4 regions of the Kumtagia sp. genome follow, and region 1 is predicted to be linked to each of the others. Evidence: predicted binding sites of a transcription regulator. Region 1 holds the regulator's gene; each other region holds the start of a gene.
What was found. The regulator LexA, encoded in region 1, represses DNA repair genes until DNA is damaged. The targets are predictions, from matches to a motif close to TGTTCNNNNTGTGTTCNG.
Positions count from the first base shown of each region.

Region 2: a site for LexA is predicted at 1,665-1,682, ahead of AC5JDC_RS09780 (YifB family Mg chelatase-like AAA ATPase). Genes of this name have one in related genera too.
Region 3: a site for LexA is predicted at 2,190-2,207, ahead of uvrA (excinuclease ABC subunit UvrA). Genes of this name have one in related genera too.
Region 4: a site for LexA is predicted at 2,885-2,902, ahead of AC5JDC_RS10145 (PA0069 family radical SAM protein). Genes of this name have one in related genera too.

Region 1 is NZ_JCACER010000096.1:36,787-41,941, forward strand. It holds gene AC5JDC_RS24400 (ComEC/Rec2 family competence protein) at 1-1,773, shown strand, start outside; gene lexA (transcriptional repressor LexA) at 1,792-2,511, opposite strand; gene AC5JDC_RS24410 (BA14K family protein) at 2,702-3,136, opposite strand; tRNA gene AC5JDC_RS24415 (tRNA-Asn) at 3,235-3,309, opposite strand; gene AC5JDC_RS24420 (hypothetical protein) at 3,491-3,760, shown strand; tRNA gene AC5JDC_RS24425 (tRNA-Cys) at 4,068-4,141, shown strand; gene AC5JDC_RS24430 (protein-L-isoaspartate O-methyltransferase family protein) at 4,225-4,899, shown strand; gene AC5JDC_RS24435 (TolC family outer membrane protein) at 5,054-5,155, shown strand, end outside.
Region 2 is NZ_JCACER010000023.1:17,615-22,769, reverse strand. It holds gene AC5JDC_RS09790 (putative bifunctional diguanylate cyclase/phosphodiesterase) at 1-507, opposite strand, end outside; gene gshB (glutathione synthase) at 657-1,598, shown strand; gene AC5JDC_RS09780 (YifB family Mg chelatase-like AAA ATPase) at 1,758-3,287, shown strand; gene AC5JDC_RS09775 (MAPEG family protein) at 3,424-3,807, opposite strand; gene AC5JDC_RS09770 (YciI family protein) at 4,497-4,847, shown strand; gene AC5JDC_RS09765 (RNA polymerase sigma factor) at 4,852-5,155, shown strand, end outside.
Region 3 is NZ_JCACER010000083.1:237,305-242,459, forward strand. It holds gene AC5JDC_RS23060 (hypothetical protein) at 207-473, shown strand; gene AC5JDC_RS23065 (DUF7986 domain-containing protein) at 483-1,610, opposite strand; gene uvrA (excinuclease ABC subunit UvrA) at 2,351-5,155, shown strand, end outside.
Region 4 is NZ_JCACER010000024.1:566-5,720, reverse strand. It holds gene ubiA (4-hydroxybenzoate octaprenyltransferase) at 1-653, shown strand, start outside; gene rnhB (ribonuclease HII) at 745-1,440, opposite strand; gene AC5JDC_RS10145 (PA0069 family radical SAM protein) at 1,656-2,810, opposite strand; gene AC5JDC_RS10140 (glycosyltransferase) at 2,984-3,493, shown strand; gene AC5JDC_RS10135 (hypothetical protein) at 3,529-3,729, opposite strand; gene AC5JDC_RS10130 (alpha/beta hydrolase) at 3,874-5,061, shown strand; gene moaB (molybdenum cofactor biosynthesis protein B) at 5,076-5,155, opposite strand, start outside.

The DNA of each region.
Region 1 (5,155 bases):
GTCGGCGTGCGCGCCGGCATCCCGGACGAGACCAGCGAGGCGCTGCGGCGCACCGGGCTCTATCATGTGATTTCGATCTCAGGCCTGCACATGGCGCTGGTCGCCGGCGTCGTCATCGGGGCGCTGCGCGCGGGGATGGCCCTGTTTCCGGGATTCGCGTCGCGGCGGCCGGTGAAGAAATACGCCGCCGCGGGCGGCCTGGCGGCGGTCGCCGGCTACCTCGCCATCTCCGGCGGCGAGGTCGCGGCGCAGCGCAGCTTCCTGATGCTGGCTGTGATGCTCGTGGCCGTGCTGTGCGACCGCGCGGCGCTGACCATGCGCAATCTCGCCATCTCTGCGATCATCGTGCTCGTGCTCACGCCGCACGAAGTGGTCGGCCCGAGCTTCCAGATGTCCTTCGCCGCGACCGCGGCGCTGGTCGCTGCCTATGCTTGGTGGAGCGAGCGGCGCAACGCGGAGGCGGGGACCATGTCGGCGCAGCGATCGTTCGCGGCCATGGCGCTGCGCCGGACCGTCGGGATAGCCGTCGGGCTGTTCGTTACCTCGCTGGTCGCCGGCCTCGCCACCACGGCCTACGGCGCCTACCACTTCCAGCGCATCGCCCCGCTCAGCCTCGGCGCCAACCTGGTGGCCATGCCGATCGTCTCGGTGGTGGTGATGCCGGCGGCGGTCCTTGCCGCCGCGGCGATGCCGTTCGGATTGGACGGACCTTTCCTCGATCTGATGGGCAAGGGGATTTCCGCGATGGTGGCGGTGGCCGAGTGGTTTTCACGGCGCTCGCCGGTGGATGCGGTCGGCCTGATCTCGGTTGGTTCCGTGCTGCTGCTGACGCTCGCCCTGGTGATTGCCACGGTCGCCACCACATGGCTGAGGCTGGCGGCACTTCCCTTCGCCCTTGCCGGCCTGCTGACGCTCGACAATGTCGGCCCGCCGGATGTCCTGGTTTCCGAGGACGGCGCCCTGGTCGGACTGCTCGACGCGCAAGACGGGCTTGCCGTCAACCGAACGCGCGCCAACGCGTTCACTGCCCAGAACTGGCAGCGGGCTCTCGAGGGAAGGGCGGTGCACAAACCACAACGCATCGTCGAGCGGCCTGGGCCGACCGCCGACAAGCGCGAGACCGGCGGAAACCGGCCACGGCAGGGCGACCCGATCGACGATGTCCCGCCGGCCGCCGCACGGAACGAAAAAACGGCCGGAAGCGAGACGGACGGGCCAACCCTCGAATCGATCGCGCTTGCCGCCCGCGACGGCGGCGGCTTCCTGTGCGGGCCTGCCGGTTGCGCCGCGCGCCTTATGTCGGGGGCGGTCGTCGTCCACACCGCAGATGCGGAGGAGGCCCGGCGCGCCTGCGCCTTCGCTGCCGTCATCGTGCTCGACGACGCGGCCGTTCCGCTGAAATGCGCCGATGAAAGACTTGCGGTGGTGACGAGGCGCGACCTTGCGCGCTCGGGGAGCGCCGCCGTTTTTCTCACGCCCGGCGCGGGACCGCCGCAAATCGACTTCGCCATCGGCCTGCCGGAGCGGCCATGGCACGGCCATCGCGTCTTCTCACGCGAAGCACGCGGGCTGCCGCCCTATCGCCGGGGCAAGCAGGGCAAGCCGCAGGACCCACTGGCACCCGCCGGAACGGACGTGCCTGCGAGGGCAGCAACGGATAGCCGAGCTGCCACTGCCGACAGCGATGGCGTGGACCGCGTCCCGATCGTTCCCGATTCCTCGCCCAAACCGTCGTCCGGTGCCGATGCCGGGGAGACCTCCGGCCGGCCCTGAGGTCCGCCCGCCGAAAAATCAGTAACGCCGGATCAGGCCGACCAGCTTGCCCTGGACCCGTACGCGGTCCGGCCCGTAGATGCGCGTCTCATAGGCGGGGTTGGCCGCCTCCAGCGCAATGGAGGCGCCCTTGCGGCGGAAACGCTTCAGCGTCGCCTCCTCGTCGTCGACCAGCGCCACCACGATCTCGCCGGGGTTGGCGGTGTTGGCATTGCGGATGATCACCGTGTCGCCGTCGAGGATGCCGGCCTCGATCATCGAGTCGCCCTTGACCTCCAGCGCATAGTGCTCGCCGCCCGACAGCATTTCCGGAGGGATCATGATGGAATGCGTGCGATGCTGGATGGCGTCGATCGGCACGCCGGCGGCGATGCGGCCCATGACCGGGACGGAGACGCCGGGGCCGGCCTCGTCGTCGTTGCTGGCGACGGGCGCCCGCGCCGGCTCGGCGGGACGCTTGCCGAGGCTGCCTTCGATGACGCTGGGCGAGAATTTTCGCGCGGGAGCGAGCCCTGGCGCGATCGTATCGGGCAGGCGGATCACCTCCAGCGCGCGAGCCCGGTTGGGCAGGCGGCGAATGAAGCCGCGCTCCTCGAGCGCGGTGATCAGACGGTGGATGCCGGATTTCGACGCCAGGTCGAGCGCCTCCTTCATCTCGTCGAAGGAGGGAGGAATGCCGGACTCCTTCAGCCTCTCATGGATGAAGAGCAGGAGTTCGTATTGCTTGCGCGTCAGCATCTTGGCCCCATCCGGAATCGCGTCAAAACAAAACCAGAACAAACACTATCTGTTCCATTTGTGTTCCGCAACCGCTAAATGTCGGGTTAACGGACCGCGACAGGGGCACGATGGCTGAAAAATATTATGTTTCGGCGTCTTGTCGGTGCCTACACCGCACGGCAAGCAGAAAGCGTGGTAAAACGCCCCATTACTTCCGGCAAAGACGGCGGGGGCCGTCGAAAGGCTGGAACGTGCAGTCGGACGGCGTGAAGCTGCGATAGGCCCTGGCGCAGGCAACGACGTTGCAATCGGGGCGGGCCGGCGTCCCGGCAACCGAGGACGTGGTGATCCCGTCGATGCCGGCACTGTCTTGCGGCGGCGGAGGGACCGAAACCATCGACGCCAAATGCAACCGTCCGGCCGGCTGGCTGTCGAACACCCCGATGCTGGCCGCATAAAGCGCCAACGCCGTGGCTGCTACGACAGTCGCCAGGGAGAATACGACGGCTCCGCCGATCTCCGGTCCATCGTTCTGTGACCTTCGGTAACGCACCTGCGACCAACTGTCATCGGCACGCGGCAGTTCCACCGCTCGTAAACAATTGATGCCGTCGCGTGACCCGGGAGCGGACCGATGGGCCATCGGCCAGAAATCCCGGAAATGGGGCATCTTTCCGGGCGAGCGATCAATGCCAGCCGGGATGGCATTTCCATGCGGGCCGTATCGATTTTCGGAAGGAGTGGCTCCCCGGGCCGGATTCGAACCAGCGACCAACCGGTTAACAGCCGGTTGCTCTACCGCTGAGCTACCGGGGAACAGGTGCTCGTTCAGCAACGCGGCTGGCTATAGCAAACCCGTTTCGGCTTTGCAAAGCGCCGTTGGGCATTTTTTTGATCGATTTGCTGTCCTATGTGAACGGCGGAGCACGCGGAATCGGGGAATGCGGCTGGCGGAGGCCGTCGCGACCGAAGACTGCGACGCAAAACGAGACGGTCGATGGACGGAAAACCGCAGCACAAGGAAAGGCACCGGCAGGCGCATCGGACGATCTCCGTTTTTGGTCGCGAGCTACGCATGCCGAAGTCGCGCCCCTTGCGGATCGCGATCGGCGTCCTGCTCATCGTCGGCGGCGTGCTCGGCTTCCTGCCGATACTGGGCTTCTGGATGGTCCCGCTCGGGCTGCTGGTGCTTTCCTACGAGTTCGCCTCCGTGCGCCGTGTGCGTCGCCGTGGTGCGGTCTGGTGGGGGCGGCGGCGACGGCCTTGAGCGGAATTCCGACAGAGCCTGACCCGGCACGGGCTCGAATCACCGCGACGGTCGCGGGTCACGGTCGGCCGGCGCGGTTTCCTTGCCCAGCCGGCGACCCGGTCACGCCCTCTCAAGCCGCTGCTCGGGAGGGCTTTCCCGGACGAATCCAGCGGCGGATGCGGATTTAATCAGGTGATGCGAAAAAAACACGTCGGCCACCCCGTTTCGCGGAATGATGTGAAAGGGACGCTTTCCCTGCAGCGCTGTCACTTGACCCGGCCCGGTCGGTTAACCTATTGAGCAGGCACAGAACGCATGGCGGTCTGGCCTCGTGGCGGAGTGGTTACGCAGAGGACTGCAAATCCTTGCACCCCGGTTCGATTCCGGGCGAGGCCTCCATCGCTTTCGGCGCCCCGCCTGCGTCGACGCCGTGCGTTTCGATGAATATGCGCCCCGCGGCGCTAGGAACGGACCGGTTCGACATGGAAGCAGACTACGCCCAGCGCCGGATACGGATGGTCGACGGCCAGCTGCGCACAACCGACGTGAACAACCAGGCGCTGCTCGCCGCCATGCTCACGGTGCCGCGCGAGGAGTTTCTCGACAAAGCCAAGCGCAACCTCGCCTATATCGACGAGGACGTGGAGGTCGCTCCCGCGCAGGGCGGCAATCCTCCGCGCTACCTCATGGAGCCGTCGCCCTTCGCCAAGCTGGTGCAGCTTTGCGACATCGCGCCGTCGGATTTCGTGCTCGATATCGGCTGCGGCACCGGCTATTCGGCCGCGGTGCTGTCGCGGCTCGCCAGTTCCGTCATCGCCCTCGAAGCCGATTCGATGCTCGCCGATCTGGCGTCCGAGAATCTCACGCGGCTGGGTTTCGACAATGTCGCGGTCGTGCGCGGCCCGCTGCCGGAAGGCTACGGCGCCGAAGCGCCCTACGATGCGATCCTGGTCGGCGGATCGGTCGACCAACTGCCCGAGGCGCTGTTCGCGCAGCTCAGGGAAGGCGGGCGGCTGGTCGCGGTCGAAGGCCGCGGCAACGCCGGCAAGGCACGGCTCTATTCCAAGTGGAACGGCGTGGTCACCGGCCGCAGCGTCTTCAACGCGGCAATTAAGCCATTGCCGGGCTTCGAGCGGGCTTATACATTTCAGTTCTGACGCAGTCGGGGATGGTGGCTCGCAGTCTAGAGTAGTGGTTGCAGAACCCTGCCAAAGCGGGGATCGGGCAACGGGTGCGTGGCGGCCGCATGCGCGACCGCTCCGGATAATCCGGGCGGAAGGGCTTTTTGCCGCTGCGGTAGAGGGAAAGTCTGTGCTGTTGTTTCGCAAGTCACTGTTCGCCGCCGTCCTCCTCTCCGCGACCGCGTTGTCGGCCGCGACGGCCTCCGCCGAGACGATTCTCGGCGCGCTGACC
Region 2 (5,155 bases), on a different contig from region 1:
CTTGGCGTGGTAGAGCGCGGTCTCGGCCTTGTCGACCAGCACCTCCGTCGTCTCGTCGCCGGAATAGAACAGCGAGCAGCCGACCGAGGCGGACAGCCGCGCCATGCGGTCGCCGACGTCGTAGGGGGCCGAGATGATCTCGATCAGCATCTTGGCGCGCTCCGAGGCGGCCTCCTCGGAAAACACCATCGGAAAGAGGAAGGCGAACTCGTCGGAGCCGACGCGCGCCACGGTCGAGCCGGCGTCCATCGCCGCGCGCAGCCGCATGGCCACCTGCACGAGGATGTCGTCGCCGGCCCTTCGCCCGAACAGGTCGTTGATCGGCTTGAAGCCGTCGAGATCGAGGATACCCACGGTGAACGGCGCCGGATCGTCGGCGCGGTCGCTGATCAGCCGGTCGATCTTGTCGGAGAAACGCCGATGGTTGCCCAGCCCGGTCAAGGGATCCGTGAAAGCGAGGTCGGCGCTTTCGCTGCGGTCCGGGCCGGGGGCGAAGGACGGCTGCATCAAACTTCCTGTATTCCATGCGACGCGCCGGCGGATAATGGCGGCAAAGTATTGAGGAAACGTATCGGCGGCGCGCTGTTGGCCGGTGGGATTGGCAGCGCGGCGCCAAGCCTATACATCGGCATCGGTTGCGCCCGGAGTTTTGCGACATGCCCCTGAACATCGCCATCCAGATGGATCATGTGTCGACGGTCAACATCGCCGGCGACACCACCTTCGCCCTTTCGCTGGAGGCCGAGCGGCGCGGCCATGCGCTCTACCACTATACGCCCGACCGGCTGACGCTGGACGGCGGAAAAGTGTTCGCCCGGGTTGAGGAAATGTCTGTGCGCGACGAGAAGGGCAGCCATTTTACGCTCGGCGAACCGGTCCGCACCGACCTGTCGGAGATGGACGTGGTGCTCTTGCGCCAGGATCCGCCCTTCGACATGAACTACATCACCACCACCCATATGCTCGAGCGCATCCACCCGGGGACGCTGGTGGTGAACGACCCTGCATGGGTGAGAAACAGCCCGGAAAAGATCTTCGTCACTGAGTTTCCCGACCTGATGCCGGAGACGCTGATCACCAGGGACCCGCAGGAGGTCGCCGCCTTCCGCAAGGAGCATGGCGACATCATCGTCAAGCCGCTCTACGGCAATGGCGGCGCCGGCATCTTCCACCTCGCCGAGGCCGACCGCAATCTCGCCTCGCTGCTGGAGATGTTCTCGCAGATGTTCCGCGAGCCCTTCATCGTGCAGCGCTATCTCAAGGACGTGCGCAAGGGCGACAAGCGTATCATCCTGATCGACGGCGAGGCGGTGGGCGCCATCAACCGCGTGCCGGCCGAGCACGACAGCCGCTCCAACATGCATGTCGGCGGCCGCGCCGAGAAGACCGAGCTGACGGCGCGCGAGCGCGAGATCTGCGCGCGCATCGGCCCGTCGCTCAGGCAGCGCGGCTTCATCCTGGTCGGCATCGACGTCATCGGCGACTACATGACCGAGATCAACGTCACCTCGCCGACCGGCGTGCGCGAGGTGAAGCGTTTTGGCGGCGCCGACATCGCCGCGCTGTTCTGGGACGCGGTGGAGGCGAAGCGGGGGTGAGGGGCTGCCGTGGAGCGCCGTCCAGCACGTCTTCACCGTTGCTACCCGGACATCGAGCCATCATTTTGTTCTCTTAATGTTCTTGCGGAGTGCGGCGTTCTGTGCTTCACTCCAGGCTGCGCGGGGAAGGGGAAAACCCCGCTGCTGGAGAGGGCGGGCATGGTTTCGCGCGTGCGTACCGTGGCATTCCAGGGCGTCGAGGCGGTTCCCGTCGACGTGCAGGTGATGGTCGCGCCGGGCAAGGCCGGCATGCACATCGTCGGCCTGCCCGACAAGGCGGTGGCGGAAAGCCGCGAGCGGGTGCAGGCGGCGCTGCACGCGTCCGGCCTGTCGATGCCGGCCAGGAAAGTGACCGTCAACCTGGCACCGGCCGACCTTCCGAAGGAAGGCAGCCACTACGACCTGCCGATCGCGCTCGGGCTGATGGCGGCGCTCGGCGCCGTTCCGGGCGATGCGCTCGCGGGTTATGTGGTGCTCGGCGAGCTGTCGCTCGACGGCACCATCGCGCCGGTCGCCGGCGCGCTGCCGGCGGCGATCGGCGCCAATGCCGAGGGCAAGGGTCTGATCTGCCCCTCCGCCTGCGGCCCGGAGGCGGCGTGGGCGGGTGCCGACATGGACATCCTGGCGCCGCGCAGCCTGGTCGCCATCGCCAACCATTTCCGCGGCACCCAGGTGCTGACCCGGCCCGAGGCCAAGGTGCATGTGCCGGCCGACAATCTTCCCGACCTCGCCGACATCAAGGGACAGGAGACGGCGCGCCGGGCGCTCGAAGTGGCGGCGGCCGGCGGCCACAATCTTCTGATGGTCGGCCCCCCGGGCTCCGGGAAATCGATGCTGGCGCAGCGCCTGCCTTCGATCCTGCCGCCATTGTCGCCGAAGGAACTGCTCGAAGTGTCGATGGTCGCCTCCATCGCCGGCGAACTCGCCGGCGGAAAGCTGACCGGCCGGCGGCCGTTCCGGGCGCCGCATCACTCGGCGTCGATGGCGGCGATGGTCGGCGGCGGCCTGCGCGTGCGGCCGGGCGAGGTGTCGCTCGCCCATCACGGCGTGCTCTTCCTCGACGAGCTGCCGGAATTCTCGCCGGTGGCGCTGGATTCGCTGCGCCAGCCGATCGAGACCGGCGAATGCGTGATCGCCCGCGCCAACACTCGCGTCACCTACCCGGCGCGGCTGCAGCTCGTCGCGGCGATGAACCCGTGCCGCTGCGGCATGGCGGGCGAGCCGGGCTATCGCTGCGCGCGCGGCGAGCGCTGCCGCAGCGAATACCAGGGCCGGATATCCGGACCGCTGATGGACCGCATCGATCTGCGGGTCGAGGTGCCGGCCGTCAGCGCCGCCGACCTGATCCGCCCGGCGAAGTCCGAGCCCAGCGCCGCGGTTGCGCAGCGCGTCGCGGCGGCGCGGGCGATCCAGCGGCGGCGCTTCGAGGAGATCGGCGCCGCGGTCGCCACCAATGCCCACTGCCCGACGGCGCTGGTCGAGGAGATCGCCAGGCTGGACGCCGCCGGCGAGGCGCTGCTGCGCGACGCCAGCGAAAAGCTCGGCTTTTCGGCGCGCGCCTATCATCGCGTGCTCAAGGTGGCGCGCACGCTTGCCGATCTCGACCAGAGCGAGGACGTCCGCCGCATTCACCTTGCCGAGGCGATCTCCTACCGCATTGTCGGGGAAAGGCTGGCGCAGGCGGCATAGACGTGGGGCGAGGAGAAAGGTGGGCGGATCGACCGGCCGCCGGGTGGTTGCGGCGGCTGACGGGTGGAGCCGGACCGGTCGGGCGCCGGGATGTGGCGGCGCTGCCGCCGGTCCGACTGTTGGTCGTGCGACCCGGTCAGTGCGGCCACAGCAGATAGGCGGCGGCACCGAGCATGGCGAGCTGGGTGCCGACGCCGCCGGCGATCCGCAGCGGCGAGGTGACGCGTTTGGCGTCGAGGCCGACGAGGTGCAGGGCGCGCGATGCGATGAGCACGATGCCGATGGCGTGCAGCCAGATCGGGCCGAGGCCGCGTGCTTCGCAGAACGCCATCAGCAGAAGGGCGAGCGGAGCGTTCTCGACGAGATTGCCGTGGCGGCGCATCCACAGCGCCAGGTCGGCATCGCCGCCGTCGAGGATCGAGATGCCGGAACGCCCTCGCTTGGCGCTGACGACATTGGCGAGAACGATCACCATGACGGTGAGGATGGAGGCATAGAGGGCGGTTATCTGAAAGGACATCTGGAAGTCTCCGTATCGCGGATGGGGTTGCGATCCGTTGACGAACGGCGTGTTGCGGAATCGACAAGGTTTCCGTCTGGAAGTTGGAGGTTTTGAAAAAAGATCAGATTCTCCCGGACGATCCGGATTCCGGCGACAGGATCGGACGAGCCGGCCGGCTGTGTTTTGGCTGGTCCTGGCGGGCAATGGTCGAGGGGCCGGCTGCACGGCAGATCGTGTGGGTGCGTCGGAGGCGGCGCCGGGCAGTTCAGCCTCGCGTTCGGCGGGACGGCCATGGTGCGGCAGGGGCGGCGGGCCGAGACTCGTCGCAGCCGTGCCTGGCGCATCTGCGCCGGTAGTCCGTTGGTTTCCTCAGCCCATCCGTGGTCGGACAGGCCCGTTGACGGAGACTGGAGCGCGTGCCGAGGGAAGCAGGGAGGAGTGAGCCGGGCACCGCGCGACTGCCCGCCCGGCGCCGGCGGAGAACGCCGGGGAGGCCGGGATGAAGCGGTTCTTCACGGCGGCCGCCTGGGATGATTGCCAGCGAGGTGGAATGGCCGCCTGGGGAGGGAGGATGCGGCTGCCGCCACGGACGGGGCAAAAATTCTCCTGTCGCATGTCGATTCCGTCGGGTGCCGTTCGTTTTCGGTTGCACGCCTTGCTTTCCAAGGCATCATCGCCCGGAACGGGCCGCAGAAGGGAGCTTCACCGTGAAATACATCGCGCTCATCTATTCCGCCGAGGCGTCCGAGCCTCCCTATGGGACACCGGAGTTCGGCACTTATCTCGCCGAATATCAGGCGGCCAACGAGACCTATGCCCGCGACGGCGTCCTGGTTGTCGGCGAGGCGCTGAACGGCGTCTCCACGGCGACGACGATCCGGGTGCGCGACGGCAAGGTCGAGACCATGGACGGGCCCTTCGCCGAGACCAAGGAACAGCTCGGCGGCTTCTACCTGCTCGACTGCGACAATCTCGACGAGGCCATCCGCTATGCGGCGATGATCCCGACGGCGCGGCATGGCGCCATCGAGATCCGGCCGGTCATGAGCTTCGGCTGAACTGATGACGAATGCCGCCGCCCCGCAGCCCGTGCGCGCCGCGATCGAGCAGATCGTGCGCGACGACTGGGGGCGGCTGCTGTCGTCGCTGATCCGCAACCTGCGCGATTTCCAGCTCGCCGAGGATTGCCTGCAGGATGCGCTGGAATCGGCGCTCGTCCATTGGCAGCGCAACGGCCCGCCCGCCTCGCCCGGCGGCTGGCTGATCCAGACGGCGCGGCGAAAGGCGATCGACCGCATCCGCCGCGACGTGAACTTCAGGGCCAAGCAGGAGCAATATGCCGTGCTGCTGGCGCTCGACGCCGACA
Region 3 (5,155 bases), on a different contig from region 1:
TCTCCACGCTTGTCCTAAATTCAGCCGTCCTTGGACATTGGCGGCATCTTATCCGATCGTCGCCGGCTGCGCGGCGACCGGCGCAATTTCCATCCACCTGTCCACAGGTGTTTTGTACCCGTTTTGTTCGGCATGCGCCAGCAAAAAATGTCAGGAATTGGCGTTCATGCGTTTCGCATCGGCCGGTCTCGTCCTACATTGGCGGAATGATCGCCGTCGTCCGCCGTCTCGGCAACTTCATGCTGCCAATCCTGCTGCTCATGGCGCCCGCGCCCGTTCGGGCCGACGAGGCGCGGCAGCCGCTTCCCGGCGTGGTCCGGCCGGAGCCGATCGTCAAGCCGCTGGAAGAGCCGATCGAACCGCCGCGCCCGAACGCCGACGGCTTCGTGCGCATGGGCGACTGGGACGTGCGCATCTCCGGCTCGGTGGCCGTCGACATCACCGCCGGCACCCTCAAGCCCTTGCCGCGCTGACGCGCCCGCCTACGGGCGGACCAGTTCCTCGTAGGTATGGATCTGGACGAGCGGCTGCCCGATCATGCCCTTCAGGGCCGATTTCAGCATGATCTTGGCGCGGTCGGCCCTCAGCTTCGAATTGGCCGAAAGCAGCAGGACGCCCGGCGTCAGCTCGATCGACGCCAGCACCGGCGTCCCGTCCTCGAGCTCCATATGCAGGCGACCGTCGCGCACCTGCGGCAGCTTGCCAGACGCAAGGTCCCTGCCCTCATCCTCCCCGTCGATCCAGTTCCAGACGAACTCGTCTTCGCCGCGCAGGTCGGGAAGCGCATCGAGGCGGCCGCGGATCGCATCCTCGGAAATCCCGGCGGTGAGCGGATACGACATGGTGTGGAAAAGCAGCTCCTCGCCATCGCTGTTGAAGCGCGGCGGCGGCACCTTCTCCAGCCTGCCCTTCAGCCTGTGATCGAGCCAGATGGCGGTGAATTCGGGCGCCGCGTCCATCAGATAGATCGTCTCGCCGATCTGCCGCGGATCCATGCCGCCAAGATCCTCGCCGGACGAAACCGCCTGGCCGGAGATTTCGTCGCCGAGCCGCTTCATCTCGGCGCCGATGGTCCCGAGCACCTCGTCGGCAGCGGCCGGGCCGAAGACGACCACACCGCCGGCGAGGCGATGCCTGCCCGACACCTCGACGATGCGGCCGCCGATGCGATCGCCGTCCTTCAGGATCCGCGTCGCCGCATGCTCGGTCACCTCTACCGGATCGCCGCCGAGCAGCAGGTCGCGTGCCAGCATCGACTGGCCCGCAACGATCCCGCTCACCTCGTGGAGGCTGAAAACGGAGTCCCGCAGGGCTTCCATGTAGCGCCGGGTGGACGGCGTTTCCTTCCAGCCGCGGCGCTTCAGATAGTCGTCGATCACGGTGCGCTCGTCCTCGTCCGACAGCGGGCGCGTCAGGAAATCCTCGAAGGCACAGCTCCACAGGCTGTTCATGTCGGTCTCGCCGATGAGTTCCTCGAGCTTGTCGAAGTCGATCCCGTAGGCGTCGAAGGACGGGCCGAAGTGATGGTCGAACACCTCGTCGAGAAGATCCCGCCAGTCGTCCCGGTCGGACCATTTCACAAGGCCGGAGAGTTCATGGCCTTTCGGCATCGGCAAAGCCTTTCTGGCGCGGATCGACGCGAAGCATCTCAATCTAACGTCCGGGACGTAGCAGCGCGACCGGGACGGCGCAAGAAAGCGGGATTTCCACAAAGATGAAGCCCTGCCGCCGGTTCATCGGCATGCAGGGCTTCTTTTCGGATTTTACCCGATTGCCGGGAGCGTTTTACCGGCTTTTTCTTCGAGTGCCTCGCGGCCTCACGCCGACGACTCGACTATGGTCTCTGATTGTCGGGGGAAAACGGCGGTCTCGCGCCGGACTTCATCCCGGCCGATCCTCACCGCCGCTCCGCGTCAGGCGCGGAGCCTTTCGGGACTGTCCGGTGGAGTCATGCCTCACTCCCGCGTACGTTCGACCAATGCCTGCCAAGTGACTGCCTGCGGCGTCTCGCAGACCGGCGCCCTGCCCTGCCGACCGGCCTTTCCGGTCGGGGTCACCGTGGCGACGGTCGGAGTGTGCCAAGCCTGCCCGCCCCCGTCAACCGAAGAAGGCCGGCCGCCGAAAAAAGTGATCGCCGCCGCCACAGACCTTGCCCGCCAAACAGGCCGCGCGGCTTGTGTCAGGAGACTCGTTCGACCTTTGTTCTTTTCGCTTGCCCAAACCCGTCAAACCGGCCTAAATCCGCCGGCGGCGGCGCCCGCTCGCAAAGGCGGCGCGCGTGCCTACATAGGCGGTGCCGGCACCACGCGGACCGGCCCTGAAATCCATTCTGACGAGACGGCGGAGCGGCATGGCCGACCACAAGTACATTTCGGTGCGCGGCGCGCGCGAGCACAATCTGAAGAATGTCGACCTCGACCTGCCGCGCGACAGCCTTGTCGTCATGACCGGCCTGTCGGGCTCGGGAAAATCCTCGCTCGCCTTCGACACCATCTATGCCGAGGGGCAGCGGCGTTATGTCGAGAGCCTGTCGGCCTACGCCCGCCAGTTCCTGGAGATGATGCAGAAACCGGACGTCGACCAGATCGACGGCCTGTCGCCGGCCATCTCCATCGAGCAGAAGACGACCAGCCGCAACCCGCGCTCGACCGTCGGCACCGTCACCGAGATCCACGACTACATGCGCCTGCTCTACGCCCGCGTCGGCGTGCCCTATTCGCCGGCGACCGGCCTGCCGATCGAGAGCCAGACCGTCTCGCAGATGGTCGACCGCGTGCTGGCGCTGGAGGAAGGCACCCGCCTCTACCTGCTGGCGCCGATCGTCAGGGGCCGCAAGGGCGAATACAGGAAGGAGCTGCTTGAGCTGCAGAAGAAGGGCTTTCAGCGCGTCAAGATCGACGGCCAGTTCTACGAGATCGCCGAGGCGCCGGCGCTGGACAAGAAATACAAGCACGACATCGACGTGGTGGTCGACCGCATCGTGGTGCGCGGCGATCTTTCGGCGCGGCTGGCGGATTCGATCGAGACGGCGCTGAAGCTGGCGGACGGGCTCGCCGTCGCCGAATTCGCCGACAGGCCGCTCGACGCCAGCCAGACCGGCGACGACGCGGTCAACAAGTCGGCCAACGAAACCCACGAGCGCATCCTGTTCTCCGAAAAATTCGCCTGCCCGGTCTCCGGCTTCACCATTCCGGAGATCGAGCCGCGCCTGTTCTCCTTCAACAACCCGTTCGGCGCCTGCCCGGCCTGCGACGGGCTTGGCAGCCAGCGCGCCATCGACGAGAATCTCGTCGTGCCGGACGAGAGCGTCACGCTGCGCGACGGCGCCGTCAGCCCGTGGGCGAAGTCGACCTCGCCCTACTACGCGCAGACGCTGGACGCACTCGGCAAGGCTTTCGGCTTCAAGCTCGGCGACAAATTTTCCAGCCTGTCGGAGGAGGCTAAGCAGGCCATCCTGCGCGGCACCGGCGAACGCGAGATCACCTTCCACTACGACGACGGCCTGCGCTCCTACAAGACGACCAAAACCTTCGAGGGTGTCATCCCCAATCTGGAGCGGCGCTGGAAGGAGACGGAATCGGCGTGGATGCGCGAGGAGATCGAGCGCTTCATGTCGGCCACCCCCTGCCCCGCCTGCAACGGCTTTCGCCTCAAGCCGGAATCGCTGGCGGTGAAGATCGCCGGCCTGCATATCGGCGAGGTGTCCAACATGTCGATCCGCAAGGCCGATGCCTGGTTCACCGAGCTGCCCGCAAAGCTCAACGCCAAGCAGAACGAGATCGCGGTCCGCATCCTGAAGGAAATCCGCGAGCGCCTGCGCTTCTTGAACGACGTCGGCCTCGACTACCTCACCATGGCGCGCAATTCCGGTACGCTGTCGGGCGGCGAGAGCCAGCGCATCCGCCTCGCCAGCCAGATCGGCTCCGGCCTCACCGGCGTGCTCTACGTGCTCGACGAGCCGTCGATCGGCCTGCACCAGCGCGACAACGCCCGCCTGCTCGACACGCTGAAGCACCTGCGCGACCTCGGCAACACGGTGATCGTGGTCGAGCACGACGAGGACGCCATCCTCACCGCCGACTACGTCGTCGACATCGGCCCGGCCGCCGGCATCCATGGCGGCCGCATCATCGCCCAGGGCTCGCCGGCCGAAATCATGGCCAACCCCGCCTCGATCACGGGCAAATATCTGACCGGCGAGTTGGAGATCGCCCTGCCCGACGAGCGCCGCCGGCTGAAGAAGGGCCGGCGCATAAAGGTGGTCGGCGCGCGCGGCAACAACCTGAAGGACGTCACCGCCGAAATCCCGCTCGGCACCTTCACCGCCGTCACCGGTGTGTCCGGCGGCGGAAAATCCACCTTCCTGATCGAGACCCTGTTCAAGGCAGCCTCGCGCCGCATCATGGGGTCGCGCGAGCATCCGGCCGAGCACGACCGCATCGAGGGCCTCGAATTTTTGGACAAGGTCATCGACATCGACCAGTCGCCCATCGGCCGCACGCCGCGCTCGAACCCCGCCACCTACACCGGCGCCTTCACGCCGATCCGCGACTGGTTCGCCGGCCTGCCGGAGGCCAAGGCGCGCGGCTACCAGCCCGGCCGCTTCTCCTTCAACGTCAAGGGCGGCCGCTGCGAGGCCTGCCAGGGCGACGGCGTCATCAAGATCGAGATGCATTTCCTGCCCGACGTCTACGTCACCTGCGACGTCTGCCACGGCAAGCGCTACAACCGCGAGACGCTGGAGGTCACCTTCAAGGGCAAGTCGATCGCCGACGTGCTCGACATGACGGTGGAGGAAGGCGCCGAGTTCTTCGCCGCCGTTCCGAGCGTCCGCGACAAGCTGCAGACTCTGGCAAAGGTCGGCCTCGGCTACATCCATGTCGGCCAGCAGGCGACGACGCTGTCGGGCGGCGAGGCGCAGCGCATAAAGCTCGCCAAGGAACTGTCGCGCAAGGCGACCGGCAAGACCCTCTACATCCTCGACGAGCCGACCACCGGCCTGCATTTCCATGACGTGGCAAAACTCTTGGAAGTGCTGCACGAACTGGTCGACCAGGGCAACACGGTGGTGGTCATCGAGCACAATCTGGAGGTGATCAAGACCGCCGACTGGATCCTCGACCTCGGCCCCGAAGGCGGCGACGGCGGCGGCGAG
Region 4 (5,155 bases), on a different contig from region 1:
GCTCGCGGCCGCTGCCCTCGGGAAAGGTGAGCCGCCGGCAGGCCTGGACGTTCCTCGTCCTGCAGGCGCTGGTCGGGCTCGTCGTGCTGCTGCAATTCGACAGCTTCGTCGTGCTGCTCGGCCTCGCCTCGCTGGTGGTGGTCGCCGCCTACCCGTTCATGAAGCGAATCACCGACTGGCCGCAACTCGTTTTGGGGCTTGCCTTTTCCTGGGGCGCGCTGATGGGCTGGGCGGCCGAGTTCGGCGATATCGACGGCCCGGCCGTCATGCTCTATCTCGGCTCGATCCTGTGGACGATCGGCTATGACACGATCTACGCCCACCAGGACAAGGAAGACGACGCGCTGGTCGGCGTGCGATCGACGGCGCGGCTGTTCGGCGAGAACACCAAGGCATGGCTCGCCGGCCTCTATGGCGGCGCGCTGGCCTGCTTCGCCATCGCCTTCGCGTCGGCCGAGGTGCCGCTGCCGGCTCTGGCCGGGCTGGTCGCCGCCGGCGCCCATATGGCCCGGCAGATCCGGGTGCTCGACATCGACAACCCGGACCAGTGCCTGGCGCTGTTCCGCTCCAACAACATCGTCGGATGGCTGATCTTCCTTGGACTACTCGGTGGCGGGCTGTGGATGGCGCTGAAGCCGGCCGTGCCGATCTGAGGAGCGAAGAGCAGGAATCATCATCCTGCTCCAACTCCTTGTTTTAGCGAACGATCTTCCGATAAGCCGTGCGCCCTTCCGGGCTCGTGCCCTACTCGGCAGCATCGAGATTCAAGAGTTCGACGCTGACCTCCGCCTCCAGCCGGAACGGCGCAAAGCTCGTGCGGTGGATGCGCGGCAGCGCGCCGTGGCGCTCGATGGCGGTGCGGTGGCGCACCGTCGCATAGCCCATATGGCTCTCGAAGCCGTAATGCATGTGGGTGCGTCCGCAATTCTCCATCATGCGGTCGCGCACCACCTTGGCGACGATCGACGCGGCGGCGATCGACTGCGAGCGCTGATCGCCCTTGACCAGCGCCTCGGCGCCGCAGGGAAGACCCGGCGGCACGTCGCGGCCGTCGACCAGCGCGTGCAGCGGCTTCACCGGCAGGCCGCAGAAGGCGCGCCGCATCGCCTCCAGGCTGGCGCGCAAAATGTTGATGCGGTCGATGCCGGCGGCGCTCACCGACGCCACCGACACACCGAGGGCGGAGTCGAGGATCAGGCCGAACAACGCCTCTCGCGCCTCGGCGCTCAGACGCTTGGAATCGTCCAGGCCGTCGGGAATGCGGTCGGGATCGAGGACCACCGCGGCGGCGACGACCGGGCCGGCGAGCGGCCCGCGCCCGGCCTCGTCGAGGCCGGCGAGCGGCCACAGCCCGCGCTTCATCGCCTTCCGCTCGAAGGCGAAGTCCGGCTTGATCACCAGATCGAAGAGGGGCGGAGAATCGGAAGACGGGCGAGCCATTTGGCGGCGAAACTCGCATCCGTTCCGATTCTCCGCAAGGCCTTCCCGGCCGTCGGGGGGCGAGCGGGGAAGGCACTCCGTCAGGGTGGGGCGGCCTGACGGAAGCTGAGACAGTAGGCAGTAGGCAGTAGGCAGTAGGATGATCTTCAAAGCCCACAAGGCGGCAAGATGCCGGGCTTTCTCCCCTACTGCCTACTGCCTACTGCCTATTTGCTTCACAAAAGCATCAACTGCTCGGTCCTCCCTTCATTGCCCTTGAACAGGTCGGTGCGCAGTCGCGTACGCTCCTTGTTGAGGCCGAGCCGCTTGGCGGCGATCTCGAAGCGGCGGCCGATCTGCCAGGCATAGGGACCGGCGCCTTTCATGCGCTTGCCCCATTCCGAATCGTAGTCCTTGCCGTCGCGCATGGAGCGGATCAGCGACATCACATGCCGGTAGCGGTCGGGATAATGGCGCAGCAGCCAGTCCTTGAAGATCGGGCTGACCTCCAGCGGCAGGCGCAGCAGCACGTAGCCGGCCTCGCGCGCCCCGGCATGCGCGGCCGAATCCAGCACGCGCTCGATCTCGTGGTCGTTGAGGCCGGGCACGATCGGCGCCATCATCACCGATGCCGGAATGCCCGCCTCGTCGAGCGCCCGCAGCGCCTCGAGCCGCTTGGGCGGGGTCGAGGCGCGCGGCTCCATAGTGCGCGCCAGCATGCGGTCGAGCGTGGTGATCGACAGGGCCACCTTGGCGAGGCCCTTCTCGGCCATGCGGGCGAGGATGTCGATGTCGCGCAGCACCAGCGCCGACTTGGTTACGATGCCGACCGGATGCTCCCGCGCCTCCAGCACTTCGAGTATCTCGCGCATGATGCGGTATTTCCGCTCGATCGGCTGATAGGGGTCGGTGTTGGTGCCGATGGCGATGGTGCGCGGCTGATAGCCGTCCTTGGAAAGCTCCCTGTCGAGCAGTTTCGCCGCGTCCGGCTTGGCGAACAGTTTCGACTCGAAGTCCAGTCCCGGCGACAGGCCCATGAAGCTGTGCGTCGGCCGGGCGAAGCAGTAGACGCAGCCGTGCTCGCAGCCGCGATAGGGATTGATCGACCGGTCGAAGGAGATGTCCGGCGAGTTGTTGCGGGTGATGATGGTGCGCGGCTTCTCGACCTGCACCTCGGTCTTAAAGGGCGGCAGGTCCTCGAGCCCGCTCCAGCCGTCGTCGAAGACATGGCGGCTCAGCGGCTCGAAGCGGCCGGTCGGATTGACCCCGGCGGCGCGGCCTCGCCGCCGCTCCTCGCCGACCCTGACACCGCTCTCCTCGATCATCGCATTGGCCATTTCCGCCCTGCCGCTTCCAAAAGCAGCAATGTCGGCGCGCACGACCTGTTCCATGCGGGCGCGCTGCCATGGCGTTTCTGCGGTCTGTCGAATCGCGGTGTCCATGAAACTATTCCTATCCGCTAGATTGGAACATATCAAGAACATTCTAGCGGGAACGGCTTGCCGCCGCATTGCGGCGCCTTGTCGGCTGGCACTCGGCACGCGCATCCGCTACTGGCTAAGCAATGCTCACCGTGCTCATCGAGACCAGGAACGACGAGGAGGCGCTGGCGCGTACGCTGGCCTCCCTGGTCGGCGCGGCGGTGGAGGGCATCGTGCGCGACGTCGTCGTCTGCGACAGCGGCTCGACCGACCAGACACACCGCGTCGCCGAGCACGCCGGCTGCCACTACGTGACCGAGGGCGTGGCCGCCGGCATACGCCAGGCGAAGGGCGAATGGCTGCTGATGCTCGAGCCGGGCGCACGGCTGGCCGACGGCTGGACCGAGTCGGTGATCGATCACGTCTCGCGCCAGTCGATGCCGGCGCGCTTCTCGCGCGCCCGCGGCGAGCGCCGTGCGCTGTTCACGCGCATGTTCTCCGGACAGAGCGCGCTGGCCGAAGGGCTGGTCATCCGCAAGGGGCAGGCGGTTGCGCTGTCCAAGTCGGCGGCCAGCGCCGAGGCGGTGGCGCGAGGGCTTGCGAGCAGGCGGCTGGAGGCCGAGATCCGGGTCGCCGAAACGCGGCAGAAATAGCGCCGCAATCGTCGTGGTGGATCCGGGGCGCCGCCTCAGTTCGGTGGCGTCGGAGCGCTGCCATGCTCACGCCAGCCTTGTTGCCAATGGCGGAGCCGGCAGAGCCAGCGCCGGGGCCAGTTGCGGATCGCGGTCCGGCGCAGGTTCTGGGCGCGGCGCCCGTAAAAATCCGTGTCGATCGAGCCGTCGGGCCTGCGGCGGACCGGCAATTCGGCAGAGGCGGTCATGGCGGTCATACCCAGCTCAACGTGCCGAGGCTAGGTGCTCGGGCCTTCTCGCGCTTGACCGGCGGCTGACCGTTTCCTTGCCTTTCGCTTGTCTTTTGCTCGGCTCTGCCCGGCACCCCTCCTGTTCGGCCACGCGCTGGTGTAGAAGCGGGCATGCGCTATCGCTTCGGGCCATGCGAATTGCAGCCGGAAACCCGTGAACTGTGGGTGGAAGGCCGGCCGCAGCCGGTCGAGCCACAGGTCTTCGACCTGCTTCTGCTGCTGGTGCAAAACCGCGACCGGGTCGTCTCGCAGGACGAGCTCGTCAGGGTGGTCTGGGAAAACCGGATCGTCTCGGATTCGGCGATCGCCGCCCGCATCAGCGCGGGGCGCGCGGCCATCGGCGACGACGGCAGGCGCCAGGCCTGGATAAGGACGGTACCGCGCCGCGGCTTTCGTTTCGTTGGCGCCGTCGAGGAGGCAGCGCGGCCGGAGACGGCTTCGCCGCCCTCCGCCGAACTCAGCCGGCAACGCGTGGCGCTGTGCCGTTCGGCCGACGGCACGCGCATCGCCTATGCGACGAGCGGCAGCGGCTATCCGCTGGTCAAGGCCGGGCACTGGCTGACGCATCTGGAGCATGACTGGCAAAGCCCGATCTGGCGGCCTGCCCTCGATCTGCTGAACCGCCGTTTCCACCTCGTCCGCTACGACCAGCGCGGCAACGGCCTGTCCGACTGGACCGTGACGGATTTTTCGCTCGAGCGCTTCGTCGACGACCTGGAGGCGGTCGTCGAGGCAGCGGGGCTCGACCGCTTTGCGCTCTACGGCACGTCGCAGGGCGCGCCGATCGCCGTCGCCTACAGCGTGCGCCATCCCGGCCGCGTCAGCCATCTGGTGCTGCAGGGCGGCTTCGAGAAAGGGCGCCTGGTGAGAGGCGCGGCGAGCGAGCGGGAACAGGGCGAGGCGATCCTCACACTCATCCGGCACGGCTGGGGCAAGCGCGGCAGCCCTTTCATCAATGCCTTCGCCGCAATGTTCATCCCGGAAGGCAGCCGTGAGCAGATGGATTCACTGGTCGACCTGCAGCGCCTGACGACGTCGCCGGACAATGCGGCGCTGTTGCGGGGCGCCGTCGACCGGTTCGACGTCAGCGATCTTCTGGAGCAGGTCAGCGTGCCGACGCTGGTGATCCACTCACGCGACGACGGTGTTCAGCCTCTCGAACAGGGCCGCCAACTCGCCGCCCGGATTCCGGGCGCCGAGTTCGTCGTGCTGGAGGGCTCCAATCATGTCATCCTGCCGCAGGAAAAGGCGTGGCAGGTGCTCTTCGCCGAAATCGGCCGTTTCGTCCCGGGCGGATGATCTAGCAGAGGCGCTTACGCGATCCCGCCCCGGCGCAGATGCTCGTCGAGCCGCGGCATGATCTCCACGAAGTTGCAGGGCATGTGCCGGTAAT